2 linked regions of the Bdellovibrio bacteriovorus genome follow. The protein of the gene in region 1 interacts with the protein of each later gene in a pairwise test. Links are inferred from orthologs where the notes say so. Each region holds a gene or a part of one and is shown on either strand. Other genes may lie near its edges. The genes, in order: AZI85_RS06055 and def.

Evidence for each region.
Region 2: the proteins of AZI85_RS06055 (region 1) and def interact in binary tests that used the Escherichia coli proteins (3 or more experiments, as listed by UniProt). The link is inferred for Bdellovibrio bacteriovorus from one-to-one orthologs.

What each region holds. Positions count from the first base shown.
Region 1 is NZ_LUKF01000007.1:29,027-37,117, reverse strand. The notes cover bases 4,375-7,344. They hold AZI85_RS06055 (aspartate-semialdehyde dehydrogenase), read left to right. Parts: upstream 4,375-5,340; coding sequence 5,341-6,348; downstream 6,349-7,344. Other genes in these bases: AZI85_RS06050 (CFI-box-CTERM domain-containing protein), read left to right, coding at 6,459-7,344; pssA (CDP-diacylglycerol--serine O-phosphatidyltransferase), read left to right, coding at 4,503-5,357; AZI85_RS06065 (diacylglycerol/polyprenol kinase family protein), read left to right, coding at 4,375-4,465. In the rest of the region: AZI85_RS06090 (sulfatase-like hydrolase/transferase), read right to left, coding at 1-750; AZI85_RS06085 (MotA/TolQ/ExbB proton channel family protein), read left to right, coding at 828-1,457; AZI85_RS06080 (ExbD/TolR family protein), read left to right, coding at 1,461-1,868; AZI85_RS06075 (hypothetical protein), read right to left, coding at 1,918-3,006; AZI85_RS06070 (hypothetical protein), read left to right, coding at 3,145-3,651; more of AZI85_RS06065, read left to right, coding at 3,800-4,374; more of AZI85_RS06050, read left to right, coding at 7,345-7,787; AZI85_RS06045 (hypothetical protein), read left to right, coding at 7,784-8,091.
Region 2 is NZ_LUKF01000016.1:58,311-66,288, reverse strand. The notes cover bases 4,974-7,830. They hold def (peptide deformylase), read left to right. Parts: upstream 4,974-6,011; coding sequence 6,012-6,650; downstream 6,651-7,830. Other genes in these bases: rpe (ribulose-phosphate 3-epimerase), read left to right, coding at 7,596-7,830; fmt (methionyl-tRNA formyltransferase), read left to right, coding at 6,647-7,594; lptG (LPS export ABC transporter permease LptG), read left to right, coding at 4,974-5,985. Also shown: AZI85_RS10005 (OmpA family protein), read right to left, coding at 1-70; AZI85_RS10000 (SIMPL domain-containing protein), read left to right, coding at 215-919; AZI85_RS09995 (AraC family transcriptional regulator), read right to left, coding at 1,049-1,585; AZI85_RS09990 (thioredoxin family protein), read right to left, coding at 1,590-2,138; AZI85_RS09985 (biotin--[acetyl-CoA-carboxylase] ligase), read right to left, coding at 2,148-2,897; nadC (carboxylating nicotinate-nucleotide diphosphorylase), read right to left, coding at 2,897-3,721; AZI85_RS09975 (response regulator), read right to left, coding at 3,770-4,870; more of lptG, read left to right, coding at 4,906-4,973; more of rpe, read left to right, coding at 7,831-7,978. UniProt on the Escherichia coli protein: Removes the formyl group from the N-terminal Met of newly synthesized proteins. Requires at least a dipeptide for an efficient rate of reaction. N-terminal L-methionine is a prerequisite for activity but the enzyme has broad specificity at other positions.

The sequences.
Region 1 (8,091 bases):
CGACGAAAGTTCTTTGTAGCGGTCACTGGTCGTGTGACCGTTCAGGCCCACAAGAACCACGGTTGTATTATCCCAGCGTTTTGCCGCCTTCAGATTTTGAAAAAGTTCATAGAGGCTTTCATCAAGCTCGTCGAGCTGACTTTCAAAACTGAGATTTCTGGTTTCCCCCAGATCCGTCACGGTTTCGGTGGTGGTGAAGATCAAATCAGGAACATAAAGCACGCTAAAAAACGCATCTGTATCGACGTCCTGTTGCAGCCATTGCGTGAAGGCATCCGCGTTCTTTTTAAAAGGGCGAAATAGACTTGAAAAGGTGGGAACGATGTTGTCTTCAAAAAGTTCAAAGCCTTGGTTCAACCCGGAACGACGAAAAACGGGTGCTCCGCCTGAAAAGAAACTCGTACGATAGTCTTGTTGAAGAGCAAGCTCAGAAACCATTTCAATTTCGGGAGCTAGACCAGGGCGACCGTTGTGGCGCACTTTATGTTGATATGGGTAAAGACCCGTAAGCAAGGATGCCAATGCCGGAACTGAAAGAGTCGAAGGTGAAAAAGCGTGAGTGAAACGAACCGATTCATTGCAAAGCAATTGAAAGCCGGATCTTTCTGCTTCTTCCTGACTGCATAGCACGTCGCTAATGGTCAACTCATCCACGGCGATGACTAAAACGGAGTTTTTGTCGTTCGCCTTGCAAGAAAGCTGGACCAAGCTCAGGAGTGTGAGAAGAAGAGTTAAAATGACTTTCTGCATACCTTGACCGGAAGTAATGGTTTTAGAGATAATGGATCAATAATTTTGCGCAGTCAAAGATTTGGAGGAAATCACCGATGCTCACAGAAAAAATATTTACAGTAGCCCACCTGGCAGATCAGGTCGTTTTATGGATCTTACTTGTGCTCAGTGTGCTCAGCATCGGCATGATTTTGGAACGTTATTTTGCACTTAAAAAAATCTCGGCAGAATCACAACGTGTTCGCGCACGCATTAAGCTGGCTTTGCAAAGCAACAGTCTTGATGATGTGGAAGATCTTGCGAAAGATCCAAACTCTGTTGAGGGTCGCGCCGCAGGTTACGCTATGAAACACATGCGTGAATCAGGCAGCAAAGGTCTAGAAGAAATTTTTAATACATTCGCTTTAACAGAACGTCCTGAGCTAGAAAAATTCTTGGGCTTCTTGGCGACTGTAGGTTCCAATGCTCCCTACATCGGTCTATTTGGTACGGTTCTTGGTATCATGAAGGCCTTCAATGATTTGGCGACAACTCCAGAAGCGGGACAACAAACGGTGATGGCCGGTATCTCTATGGCCCTTGTGGCAACGGCAGCGGGCCTTTTCGTGGCGATCCCAGCAGTAGCGTTTTACAACTACTACAGCAAACAAGTGAAAAGCATTTTCCAAAACTTAGAGAGCGTTAAAGAACTTTGCCTTGCTTATGCTAAGAAAAAAGGTGTTTAAACCATGGCATTTAAAGACGGTGGAAATGATAACGAAGCCATAGCGGACATTAACGTCGTCCCGCTCGTGGATATCATCCTGGTGGTTCTGATCATCTTCATGGTGACAGCTCCTATGTTCATGAAGCCCACGATCAACGTGAATTTGCCGAAAGCAGCTAGCGGAGATCAAACGGCTCCAAGTAAATTGAACATTGCCCTTACTGCCGATGGAAGAATCAATTTGAACGGTTCTTTCGTGAGTGAGGCTGATGTGCAAGCAAAAGCTCAGGAAGAAGTGGCTAAGAATGCCGATGTTCAAGCCATTATCTCGGCCGATAAAGATGTGCCCCACGGAAAAGTGGTTGGGGTTCTTGATATCGTCAAGGGTTCCGGAGTCAAAAAATTCGCAATTAGCATCGATAAAAAATAATAAAAAAGGGCTCGGTAAGAGCCCTTTTTTTATTTCTGAATTTAGAAAACTAATTCCCGCCACCGCCGTCGGCATTGTTGTAGTTCGGGTTGTGCACCCACTGACAGGTATTCGTCAGCAATTTCAATTTTTTGTTACGACATTCAAAACTGATGCGACCATGGTAAGTCCAATATCCGTTATCATCGAAGCGTCCATATCCCGAATCATATTGATAAGAGGGATTCGGTTGAGGCGTGTGAATGCGCGGAATTGTTGTGCGGCAAGAAACCGTTGTTTGCTGTAAGTACGACAAATTCGCAGGCACGTTATAATCAGAAAGTTTCGTGAAGTTACGATTGTTATAAAGGAAGTTCAAAGTGTCATAGCTAGAATGAAGAAGGAACTTTCCGCGCGGTCCATCGAAGTATTCAGGGAAATATCCATAAGCCGCATCGTACGCGGCTTCCGTGAATGTGAAGTAGGATCCGGCTGTACAGCCCACGGCAGGTTCCGAGATCGAAACGCGCGCCAATGTACTTTGTATGCTCTTACCAGTCGCATCTTTCACGATGACATAGTAAGTGCCCTCTTTGGAATAGCTGGTCGCATTGTCACTGATAAAACTATAAGTGCCCCAAATACCAGTCATGGCTTTACTGTCTTTATACCATTGAAAACTATAAGGTTGAGTTCCGCCCGTTGCGACGACTTCAAGATTGTACTGAGCGCCTTCTTGCACAGTCACGCCTTGGGGTTGAGTCACGATACGAAATCCAGTCTGACTTGGAGTTCCGCCTCCGCCAGGATTTACGCCGCCACCTGAAGAACCACCCGAGCCTCCGCCGCCGACGCCGATACTTCCGCCGCCAGAACCCGAGTTTCCTCCTGAGGAACCGCTGCCGACACCAACAGTGCCACCACCGCCAGAAGATCCGCCTCCACCAATGGTAACGCCGTTACCTCCGCCACTTGACGGACGTGAATTCCAGATAGATGAAGAATCTTTGCTAGTCGATGAACCAGAAGTTGAACCTTCTGTCTTTTCTTCCATAGGAGCCGGAGCACAGTTTTGAAACGACAAAACTGTGAGGGACATGATCAAAAGCCCAGAGAATACGCGGAATTTGCGGATCTTTTTGAGAATTCGCGTGTTCATTCAACATTCCCCCGAAAGTTTACTAGACTTAAATACGGAAGAAATGTGGAAAAACTTGAGGAAACAGCCGGTAATTCTGTTTAGTTTCTCAAATTGATACGGCTAAAGTCTGGAAGCAAATATCCGATCTAGGATATTATGTTTAAGAGTCAGCCAACAGATACTCATTTCCTTATTATTACGTCTTTTCTTGTAGCGCTTCTAGGCATCCCTACGTTTTTCACGCTGACAAGCAATGATCCTATTGAAGTCGTCACTGCGGATGTGCAAACGTCGCCAACTCTTTCTCAACGTGAGCCTGCAAGCGTGCCTCAAGGTGCGTCCGTACAAGCTCCAGCAGCTTTGTCCCATTTCACTCACTACGATTTGAACTGCGCAAAAAAAGCGGCAGGCAAAGTGACGGTGACGGGTGGCTATGTTCAATTTCAAGGAAAGAACTGTCTAAAAAATCTGAAAGACGGGGAGCTTGAAATCATTAATAAGAGCAATGGTTACACTGCTTCGATCTTCAACAGCGGTGCTGACAAATATCAAACCGACCTCATCCAACTTCAGAATGGCGACAATGAAATCGCGATTCGTTATCGCGAACGCTCTGGAAAAGCCGTGGAAGAGGTTGTTCGTATTCATTCGTCTAAGATTTAACATAAACAAATCAATATCTTAATGCACTCAGCTAGAGTAGGATCAATTAAATTGATCTTCCGTTCCTCACCCTTTAAGGTAGCCGCCGGCGTTGCAAATTTAGCACACTCCAGGCCCCTTTACGGATGCCTAACGTGGGATAAAATTGATGTTACTTGAAGGATTTTTACAGCCAGTGGATTTAAAGAAGCGTTCGGACATTCATTATGCTCGAAAAATATGGCATATGTCGGGAGTCTCCGTGATGTTCCTTGCGTACGTCTATCTTCCGCCGGCTGTGTCTATGACAATTCTTGTGGCCGCTTGGTTGATGTTTGTTCCTTTCGATTTTTTGCGTCAAAAAAATGCAGCTCTCAATGATTGGGCCGTGCACGCTTTCAAACCGATCATGCGCCAAAGCGAAGTAAAAAAGTTGGCGGGGACGACGTTCTTACTTTCGGGCGTTCTTATTGTTGATATTTTGTTTCCTCGTCAGATCGTAGCTTTGACTTTATTGTTCTTGGCTTTCGCAGATCCCATCGCAAGTTACTTTGGAATTTTGTACGGTAAAGATAAAATCTTTGGACATAAATCAATCCAAGGCTTCATGGCAGCGTTCTTTGTTTGCGCCGCACTTACTTTCTTCTACTTGCTATATCACAATTATCTCATGGATCGCATCGTCGTGGTCAGCTTGTTCGCCGGTCTTGTCGGTGCATTTGCAGAGCTTATTCCCATCGGAAAGCTTGATGACAACCTGACTTTGCCTGTGATGAGCGCCGTTGGCCTCACCATCCTGTTTTATTTCTTTGGATTTTTTGCCACTGTAGGATAATGTTTCCCTGCCATGGACCACATGGCGGGAGAAGACAATGGCAGATACTCATCTAGAAAAAATTGATTCCGAAGATGCCAAAGCACAGCGCTTGGCAATGTATATCTATATTCTTCCGAATTTGATGACGACAGGAAACTTGTTCTCTGGTTTCTTTGCAGTGATTCAATCTATCAAAGGAAATTATCTTTATGCCGCTTATGCAATTGTTGTTGCGGCGGTCTTTGACCAATTAGATGGTCGTTTGGCGCGTTTGACTCGTTCAACAAGTAAGTTCGGTGCCGAATACGATTCTTTATGTGACCTTGTCAGCTTTGGTATGGCTCCAGGGACTTTATTGTTCTTGTGGGCGCTTCAGCCGTTTGGTCGCTTGGGTTGGGTGGCGTGCTTCCTTTTCGTAGCTTGCGGTGCTCTTCGTTTGGCGCGTTTCAACGTTCAAGCAAACGTTGTTGAAAAAAACTATTTCCAAGGTTTACCAATTCCGATGGCTGCGGGTATCGTAGCTTCTTCAGTTCTTGCCTTCCAAGATTTGGAATTAGAGCCACTAGGTAACTATGGTCTTTTGATCATGACGATCCTTTTGGCGCTAGTGATGGTAAGTAACTTCCGTTTCCGTAGCTTTAAAGATTTAGATCTGAAAGAGCGCCTTCCATTCCGTTACCTGATTTTGGGTGTCGGTGTTTTGGTTGTCGTTGCACTTCGCCCTGAAGTGATGCTGTTCGTGCTTTTCATGGGTTATGCCGCTTTGGGTGCAGTTTTCGGTGTCTTCAAGCTTGGAAAGAACATTCGTAAAATTAAGCCCAGTGTGTATGCTCCCGCGCAAGTGCACGAGAGTGACTTAGTCCTCGAAGAAGAGGAAGAAGAGGCGAAGAAAGATGAAAAGAAAACTTAAAGTCGGAGTCGTTGGCGCTACCGGCATGGTAGGCCAAACTTTCATGAAACTTCTTGAAGAGCGCAGTTTTCCCATTCAGGAGCTGCGCCCTTTTGCATCTGAGAACTCACTAGGAAAGAAAATCGATTTGCAGGGCACTTCTTGGCCGGTGCAAGTCCTTAAAGAGGGCTGCTTTGACGGCCTTGATCTTGTGTTCTTTTCTTCCGGTGATGATATTTCTAAAGAGTGGGCACCTAAGGCGGTGAAAGCCGGTGCGTTTGCTGTTGATAACTCGGCCGCTTTCCGTATGGATCCAGACACAGTGCTGGTAGTTCCGGAAGTGAATGGCAACTTAGTCACTAAAGATTCCAAGCCGCAAATCATTGCTAATCCAAACTGCTCAACCATTCAGTTGGTTGTGGCACTAAAACCACTTTTGGATAAGTTTGGTTTAGAAGAAGTGCGAGTCAGCACTTATCAAGCGGTGAGTGGCGCTGGACAAGGTGGCTATGATGAGTTGATGGAGCAAACGTCAAATCACAAAGACGATCATCAACCAAAAACATTCCCGCATACGATTCTTTTTAACTGTATCCCGCAAATCGGTTCTTTTAATGACGATGGCTACTGCAGTGAAGAAGTCAAAATCATGAAAGAAACGCGCAAGATCTTGGGTCAGGACAAACTGAAAGTTTCGGCGTTCACAGTTCGTATCCCCGCATTGAATGCGCACAGCGAATCTGTGTGGGTGACTTTGAACAAAGAAGTCAGCCGCGATCAAGTCATGGCGACACTTTCCGAATTCAAAGGCATTGTGCTTCAAGATGAACCTAAGAAAAGTGTTTATCCTTTGGCCCGCGATGTTTCTGGCAAAGACCCTGTGTACGTGGGACGCGTGCATCGCGATCCCGAGAACCCAAAAATGTGGTTGATGTGGGTGGTTTCAGACAATATCCGTAAAGGGGCTGCTCTGAACGGTATCCAAATCGCCGAACAAATCTTCTTCAGTTAATAAAAAGGTGGGTTTTCCCACCTTTTTACATAATCCCCGTCTGATTCGACGAAGGTCTTGAGTTTGAGCTTTTTTTGACATCTCGACCTTCGCATGGTTCGATTAAAAGGATGAAGCTTTCTGTAATCACGGCAGCCAGCATTTTCCTTCTTTCGTTCAGCAGTCATGCCACCATGACTTTGAATTCTATTTCTGGCGACTCAAACCGTGATCTTTCTGATCCAGCGAAACCTATTATTTATGCGGGGTTTACTCCGGCGGTCGCCTGTACTGGTGACGGATCTTTTACTTGTGACAGCTGCACAGGAACTTCTGCGGGCGGAAAACTTTTTTCGTGTAACAGAACCAGCGCTTATCCCAATCTTCGTTTAGTCATTCAAATGACTTCGACGAACACGACGGGGACGGTTTATGCGAAAATTGGCGAAGACGATGTCAGCTCTACTCTGCCTTGGACTTTCGACAGTGGTGTTCTGACGTTTCAAGCGACGTGGGCTGAAATCTGCCAAGCTGCGGGTGTCGGCAATTGCGATAGCAGCATGAATAAGGATTTGGTTGTTGGAATCAACACGACATCCGGTGGATCAGCGGCAACGGATTCAATGACATTTAGGTTGAATACGCGTGTGGCTGCTGCGGATGGTTCTGATTCTCTTTATACAGATTGCAATACAGCTCCAGTTGCTGCGAACCAAGGGTTCTGTCACTTCAATGTCTTTCCGGGTGATGAAAAACTTTACGTAGAAAACATGGTTTACTCGGATGGGTATCCGGCTTCACCAGCTCCCGGTGTAGAATTCCGCTCGGTTGTTTTCTTTTACGAACCTTTTGTTACCGACGACAATACGACGATTGCAAGTATCAGCAACGCTTCGTCGATGTTTGAACTTCCGGTGAATCGTTCCGCAAATCCTCCGATTGTTGATGATCGCGTGGATGGTCTGGTCAATGGTCAGCGCTATTGCATGGTCATGGCGAATATGGATATGACGGGTGTGATTTCTCATTTCACGCCGATTCCGGGAAGCTCGGGATCACCAGTGACTGCGGCTGAGCTTTGCGGTACGCCGGCAGCGGTTGTGGGATTGCTGGATGATAAAAGCTGCTTCATTGCGACCGCGGCTTTCGGCAGTCAGATGGCACCCGAAGTGGAAAGCTTCCGTGAGTTCCGTAACAAGTTCCTTCTTCCTAGCAAATGGGGAAAAGCTTTTGTTAAGTTCTATTACAAACACAGTCCTTACTATGCGAACCTGATTGCCGAAAGCGAAGTTGCGAAAGCGGCAGTCCGCGCGGCTTTATGGCCTTTGCTTTTATTTGCGCGTGCCAGTGTGGCTTTAGGATTTTGGACTGCTTTTGCCCTTCTTTCTTTGGGTGGCGTGACTATTTATGGTCTTTATCGCCGTTTGATTTTAGGCCGTCGATTCCGAGGTGAACTGTGACTTGGTCGAAATATTTTATCGCTCTTTTAGCAGTGGTTTCGTTTCACACAGTTCAAGCGCAAGAGGCCGAGTCGGCTCCGCAAGAACCTCCGTTTGTTCAAGAAGACACCGAATTTGATTCAGAGGCCTTAAGCATTGAAGACGAAATTCAAAGTGCCGCTCCGGAATCAAATCTTCAACCGCCGCAAAAAGAAACGGTGAATCTGAATGAAGACGCCGATCCGAATAAAGACTTAGAAGAAGAGCTGTCAATCGAAGATGAATCTCCTGTTGTCGCCGAAGAACCTGAAGTGGTTCCTGCGCC
Region 2 (7,978 bases), on another replicon or contig:
TTTCGTTCGCTGTTGCACAGCCTGTAGCAATCATCGCCACTGCTGTTCCAATTAAAATTAACTTTTTCATGAATGAACTCCTCTAGGGATCTATTATCAAAACAAAGCGGAATGAAGCGCAATATTAGAATCAATGCGTTGGACCTCGCGAAGAAGTTTACCTTACCTAGGGCCTGGATTAGAATTTTGAGGTAGCCCATGGAAAGGGGAATTTATGAGTAAGATTTTAAGCTGTGCTCTTTTAGCACTTACTTTAGTGACGTCTGTGGCTCACGCAGACAACTTGATTGTGGTCAACGGTGTGGCCGAGCGAGGCTTAGACCCGAACCTTGTGAACATCTCGATCAGCGTGTGGGCCAAAGCTCCGGCTGCGAAGCAAGCTCAGCAAATGGCAGCCAGCCAGTTTAAAAACGTAAAGAAAGTCTTTGAAGATTTCAAAATCAAAAAAGAAGACATTCAAACAGACAACTACAGTTTGAACCCGGAATACGAATACGATCAAAAAACGCAGCAAAATAAAATGACCGGCTTCAGAGTGACTCAAAGCCTGCAAGTGACTTTGCGTAAAATTGACGATGCTGGAAATTTCTTGGACGCAATAGTCTCTGACAAGAAAACTCAAACTTCTGGTGTGAATGTTTCTTCTTTGACGTGGGATTCAGACAAAAGAATGCAAGTCGAAACAGCCGCTTTGGGTGACGCCGTTCGCGCCGCGAAGGTAAAAGCGGAAGAAATCGCCAAGGCTGCCGGGGTCAAAATTAAAGCCGTTGGTAAAATCACCAGCAATCAATCTCAATCACCACCGCAACCGTTCTATGCCACTTTCAATAAAGCCATCGCCGAAGCCGCATCCACAGACGTAGCTTCAGGCCAAATCAAAGTCCGCGTAGAAGTCACCGCCGAATACGAAATCAATTAAAAGGTGCCTGCTTCTTTTTTGTCGTGCAGAGCAGTACAAAAAAGAAGCAGGCACTTTCAAAAAAAGAGGAGCGATAAGCTCCTCTTTTTTTTAACCTGGTTCCTTTTTTACACGAAGGGAAGCAGGTACCTATTGGACTGGGAATAAGTACGTCGTGGTCATCGCATTTTTCTCAGTAATCGAGTGGATCTCGTAGATTTCGACGACGGCTTCAGTTTGTTTTAGGTTTTGTTTTAGCATGTAGTCGTTCACACGTGGGTAGACTTTCATGGGGCCGATGCCTGGGGAGCCCGTGAAGACAGCGACAACGTATTTGCGGGCTGGGATTTCGCCGGATTTAAAGTCTTCAGGTAGGTTTGCCGGAACTTCCGCAACGATGCAGCCCACTTTCGAGCGCAGACGTGCTTCTTCCGTTGTTTGTGGATCATCCATGTATTCACCGAAAGTGCGACCACACGGAGCGCCTTGAGAAGCCATGTACTTTTCGACTTTTTCGATCACTTTATTTACTTTGTGATAAGGACCTACGTGCTCAAGGTACACGGTTTTAAAAGGACCCTGTTGTGATTCAGAAATGTCGACGCCCTTCCAAGCTCCCAAGTAGTTCGAGAGGAAAAGACCGAATGAAACCATCGCCACTAGAATGAAAAATAAAATATACTTCATGCTGTTATATCCATTTGATTGAGCAGCCCATAGAGGCCGTTTGTTCTTCAGAAACTTTTTGATCTTGTAATAAGGTTTGCACGGCTTCGTAAAGCTCGCGCTTCGTCACTTTGCTAGCGTCTTTCCAAGAGTCGTCCAGGCGACCACGGTAAGCGAGCTTGTGATTTTTGTCGTATACAAAAAAATCTGGCGTGCACACAGCGCCAAACTTGTGAGCGACTTCTTGAGTTTCATCATAAAGGTAAACGAACGGGTAAGATTTTTCTTCTGCGCGTTTTTTAAGATTCTCAAAAGAGTCTTCAGGATGAGATTTCGCGTCGTTAGAGCAGATGGCGACAACCGACACGTTTTGTTTTTTCAAATCCTGACCTAGTTGAATCAGACGGTCTTCAATGGCTTGAACATACGGACAATGATTGCAAATGAACATCACAACCAAAGGATGTCCCGTCGGGAAATCTTTTAAGGCATAAGTTTTTCCGTCCGTTGCCGGAAGTTTAAACTCAGGACACGCATTTCCTAAATCGGGGAACGGAGTGAATGTCAAAGCCATGATTTCCTCCTAAAGATTCGTCCAACTGATTTTTTTATCGCCAATAAGCAGACTGCCATCGGCTTCCATACCCGTGTACTTTTCTTTCAGCAAAGGATGCTGATTCAAAGCTGTCAGCAAAGAAAGCTGGTCTGTCGGACTTAAGGCCTCGTCACAGTGAGAAACCGCGTCTGTTAATTCAAACAACAAACGGTCCAAGAAGGCCATATAGTCTTGGCCCAAGAGCGGAGCCCCCTGAGGCAAGGATTCAATCAGGCTTGTCGCCGTCTCAACCTCTTCAGGAGACGCCGTGATATTAAAACCAAGGCCAATGATCAAACGCACGTCACTTCCTTGAACCAGGCTTTCTAAAAGAATGCCGGCCACTTTTTTATCGCCGATGTAAATGTCATTTGGAGCTTTTAAGTTCCAAGGTAAAAACGGCCACGTCGTCGAACACGCGCGGTAGACCGCTAGACCCACCAAGCACGATGTCGTCGGTTGAGGTTTAATCCCCAAAAGGAAAGACCATGAACTTAACAAAGCACTTCCGTGATGGGCATCAAGCCAAGTGTTTTTTCCGCGGCCACGACCGGCCGTTTGGTGATCTGTCACGTAAAGACACAAAGACTCTTCCAGAAGATTTTCTTCAAAGGCTTCTTCTTTAGCTAGCGTGTTTGTGCTGTCTTGTTGTGTTTTGTAAGAGACATACAAGTGATTGCTTTCCGCCCACTGTGATGTCACTTGTCCAATACGGATGTCTGCTAAAGGTGTATCCACTATTCCTCCCAATGGAAGATAAGGCTGACGTCCGCGCATGGTGCTGAGTGAGTCAGTGCACCGACAGAAATGAAGTTCACGCCGATTTCAGCCACAGAACGCACGCGTTCTAAATTCATGTTGCCGCTAGCTTCCGTTTCAACTTCAGCGGGAATCATAGTTAAAGCTTTTTTCAAAGTCTCGTTATCCATATTGTCTAAAAGAAGACGTTGCACATTCAGGCCAACAGCTTCTTTCACTTCTTCCAAAGTACGGGCTTCCACTTCGATTGGAAGTTGAGAGTGTTCACGCACGCGATTCACCGCCGCCGTGATTCCACCCATCACAGAGATGTGATTGTCTTTGATTAAAATTGCCGTACTTAAATTCATGCGGTGATTCACGCCACCGCCATGAACTACCGCGCGCTTTTCCAGTTCGCGGAAAGCCGGTGTCGTTTTACGAGTATCCAGGATTTTAGTTTTAGTTCCGGCAATTTGTTTCACAAAACGGCGAGTGTGGGTGGCAATTCCAGAAAGGTGACCCAAGAAGTTTAAAGCCACGCGTTCGGCTTTCAAGATTTGCACTAAGTCACCTTCGATCGTGCAGATGATTTGATTTTTTAAAATCTCATCGCCTTCTTCGAAATGCCATTTCACGCGGGCACTGGGTTCTAAGGCTTGCATGGATTGTTCAAAAGCCATAGCGCCCGAAAGAACAATGTCTTCCTTCGCTTTCAAGCGAGCACGGCCCATGCGTGGTTTAAGTGCTAAAGATTCAGTAGTGACATCGCCTTGAGGCATGTCTTCTTTGATGGCAGCGCGGATGAGCTCCAACAGTGTCATAGCAGTCGACCTCTTTCAAAAGCACCAGGCTTTGAAAAAGGCTGATGCTTAAATAGATTTCTCGGTTTCGCGTAGGATTTTATTGATCTCTTCGCGGATGATTCTTTCCGCGATTTCTGGAAGGACTTTCCAGCAGATGGATTCAATCACTTCGCGAGCTTCCTCACGAATAACCTTTTCCATCATATTGCCGTTTAAGTCTACTTTGGATTGAGAATTGGGCTGAGCATTAGAAGGTGCCGCTTTTTGTGGCCCCTTCGACAATGTTTCCATCATCTGCTCTTTCACTGATTTTTCAACTTTGTTGATAAAAGAATCAGACTCTAAAGGAATCTTCGTCTTTGTCTGTGCTGCGGGCTTTTCAAAGCTGATTTCTTCGAAATCACCGGCAACTTCAATATGAGCTTGCGACAGTTCATCATCCTGCGGGATGACAAATTTAGAGGCAAAATCGTTATTTTCATTCTCAGGCAAATTGATTTTAAATTTCGTCAAATCCTGATGAGCCCAGCCACCTTCGTCATGCTCATCCGCCATTTTTGGATTCGTCAATGGAACTGAAGAAAATTCTTCGTCGTTCAACTCCAAAGGATTCACATCTGGATTTTCAATTTCAGGAATGTGATCGAATTCGTTTTCGCCAGCTTCAGGAATTGCATAGATATTGCCGCTTTTTGAAGACGTGACTTCTGCGACCTGCTGTTCTTGAGGGGTCGAAGGAGTTTCTTCAAACTCTGGCATATCTGGGAACGCCAAGAAATTGCTGATAGGATTGGACTTCGTTTTTTGCACTAAATCTGTGACGATAGAGCGCAAAAGATCTGCATCGAAGGGCTTTTCCAAGCGGCGATCGGCTTGGCATTGCGTGGCTTTGGCTTCGTCGATTTCCATGAAACCACTCCACATCAACACAACAGGGATGTGGGCTGTTTCAGAGTCGTTCTTAAGATCAGAACAAACTTCGTAACCCGAACGCTTTGTCAAAAGTACGTCGGCAAACACAATGTCGGGTTTGAAGCTTTTGGTGACGGCTAATACATCAAGTCCCACGGGTACGGCCTTCACTTCGACACCGAAGTCAGACAATGCCAGTTGCATTACTTTTTTGATTGTGGAACTCTCATCTGCAAGCAAGACGCGTAAAGCCATATGGAAAGTAGAATAGGAAAACCGGGAGTAGTCAAGTGAACAGAATCGACAGATACACAACATGGCTGTTTTGGGGATATTTCCTGGGTGGTCTTTTGGTGTTTTTGACGATCTTCACCGCTGTCGACGCCATGTCTACGATGGTGAATTATAAGAATGTGGCTCCCTCGGCACTCTTAAATTACTATCTGTATTCGTTCCCTGAAATCATTTCGAAGCTTCTTCCTGTTGCCTGTTTGTTGGGCACAATCTTGACGCTTTCAAGTTTGAATAAAGCAAATGAACTCGTTGCGTTATTTGCAAGCGGAATGAGTCTTCTGCGAATTTCCACGCCGATCCTGATTTGCGTGATCTTTATTTCTGTTCTGGGTTATTACGCTTCGGATCGCCTGATTCCAAAAGCGACAAAAGAAAAGAACTACATTCTTTACTACGATCTAAAAAAAGAGCCGCACCGTTTTTCTACCATCAAAACTGATAAGATCTGGTACCGCTCTAAAAATTCAATCTTCAATATTCAAACCTTGAATGCCAAAGGAGACCGCGCTCAAGGTTTGACGATGTACTTCTTTAACGATGCTTGGGATCTGGTGCAGATGATCACGTCTCGCGAAGTCATCATTCAGGGGTCGCAGTGGCTGCTCGAAAATGGGGCTGTGACGGTCTTTACTAAAAACTCCAGCTTTCCGTTAACGACGCAATTTAAAAAGAAAAACATCGTTATGGCCGAGGACTCCAAAGACTTGCAAAGCGCGGGTCAAACGGCCGATATGATGTCGCAGGCAGAGCTGAAGCACTTTATCGAAAAGAATAAAAACGCGGGGCTAGATACGGTGGCCTATGAGGTCGACTATCACGCCAAGGTCAGTTTTGCCTTTGCGGGCCTTGTGATGTGTCTTTTAGGCATCCCTTTCAGCGTCGGTAGAGCCCGTTCAGGCGGTACAATGCTGAATGTCGGGATCTGCTTAGGCCTGGTTTTCGCTTATTACGTCTTCTATTCGTCCGGAATCACTTTAGGGCAGCACGGGACTTTGCCTCCCTATGTGGCTTCATGGATGCCCAACATTGTCATGACGGTCGTGGCCTTGGTCCTTCTCAAAAGGCTGAAACGCTGATATAATGGGGCCTCTCGGAGGTTCCTATGATCATGAAAATCCTCACATTTCCAGATCCGAAATTGCGTGAAGTTTCTAAACCTGTCACGGAGTTTGGTCCTGAGCTAAAAAAGCTTTCCGAGGATATGATCGAAACTATGTACGACGCGAATGGCATCGGGCTTGCGGCTCCGCAAGTGGGTGAGTTGGTGCGTATGGTTGTTATCGACACTCGCCCTAAAGATGATAAAGGTCGTCGTTATAAGTACGAAGACATGACGGATCTTGAAAAAGCCGTTCCTCAACCCTTGATTTTGATCAACCCAGAAATCGTTAAAGGCGAAGGCAAAACAACTTTCGACGAAGGTTGCTTGTCTATCCCTGGTTATTACGAAACTGTGGAGCGCTACAACTATATCGAAATGAAAGCCTTCGATTTGAATGGCAAAGAGTTCATTGTGAAAACCGATGGTCTTCTTGCGATCTGCATGCAGCATGAGCTTGATCACTTAGAGGGAACTCTTTTCGTCGATCACTTGAGTTTCGTTAAAGGAAACAAAATTAAAAACCAAATCAAAAAATACGGCTACCCTGTGAAAGACAAAGATAAAGCGGCGGACGCCGGCAGTGCTGGAGCGGATGCGAAAGCTGGAGCAGGACCAGGCAAAGAAAAGTTGGAAGTGTGAGTAAGGTCCGCGTCTGTTTTCTTGGAACCCCTGAATTTGCCGTGACCTCTTTGCAAGCTCTTCTGAAGGATGAGCACTTTGAGGTCGTCGGAGTTGTCACTCAACCCGATCGTCCCGCAGGACGTAAATTGCAACTGACACCAAGCCCGGTGAAGGTTTTAGCTCAAGAACATAATTTGAAAGTTATTTCTCCCGAGTCTTTAAAGGCCGACGCGGCTGCGGTTGCAGAAATCGCAAGCTGGGGAGCTGAAGTCGGCGTCGTTGTCGCCTTTGGACAAATTCTTACGCAAAGTTTTTTGGATTCATTTCGATTTGGCTGTGTGAATGTTCACGGCTCTGTTCTTCCGCGCTGGCGGGGGGCGGCTCCGATTCAACGCGCGATCGAAGCAGGGGATCTTGAAAGTGGCGTGACATTGCAAAAGATGGTGAAGAAGCTCGATGCTGGCGACATCATTGGTATTCGTCGCGTGAAAATCACTCCCGAAATGAACGCTTTAGAACTTCACGACAAGCTTGCTGAATTGGGCGCAGATCTTTTGCGTGTCGAGTTGATGGACTATGTGCGCGGAAACTTGGCGCCGACGCCGCAAGATGAATCGCAAGTCACCATTGCTAAAAAAATTGAAAAGCATGAATCACAAGTAGACTGGAATCTTTCTGCCAAAGCGATTGATGGAAAAATCCGTGGTTTCGTTTATGGGCCGGGAGTTTTCACTTTGCTTCAAGGCAAAAAGTTAAAGCTACATAAAGCGATTCCCGTGAGTGGTTCGGTGAGTGCGGAACCGGGAAGCATTACGACAATCAACGCGGATCACTTGTCCGTCGCGACAGGTGATGGCATTTTAAAAATATACGAAGTGCAACCAGAGTCTCGCAATCGCATGAAGGTTGCAGATTTCCTAAAAGGTCATGATCTTAAAGTAGGAGACAAGCTCGGTGTCTAAAATGGTCGCTCCCTCCATTCTGTCGGCGGATTTTGCAAATCTTGAAAAAGAAATCAAGGCCGTTGCCGAGGCGGGCGCAGACTGGATTCACGTGGATGTGATGGACGGGCGCTTTGTTCCTAATATCACAATCGGGATTCCTGTTGTTAAGTCTTTAAAGAAAGTGTCACCACTTCCCTTGGATGTTCACTTGATGATCGAAGAACCTGAACGCTACGTCGAAGATTTTATCAAAGCGGGCAGTGATTATTTAACGATTCATGTGGAAGCTACAAAAGATCCTGCGGCGGTTCTTCGTCGTATTCGTGAGTTGGGTGCTAAACCCGGCATTACTTTGCGACCTAAAACTTCGTTAGCGACCGTTCTGCCACTTTTGCCTTTATG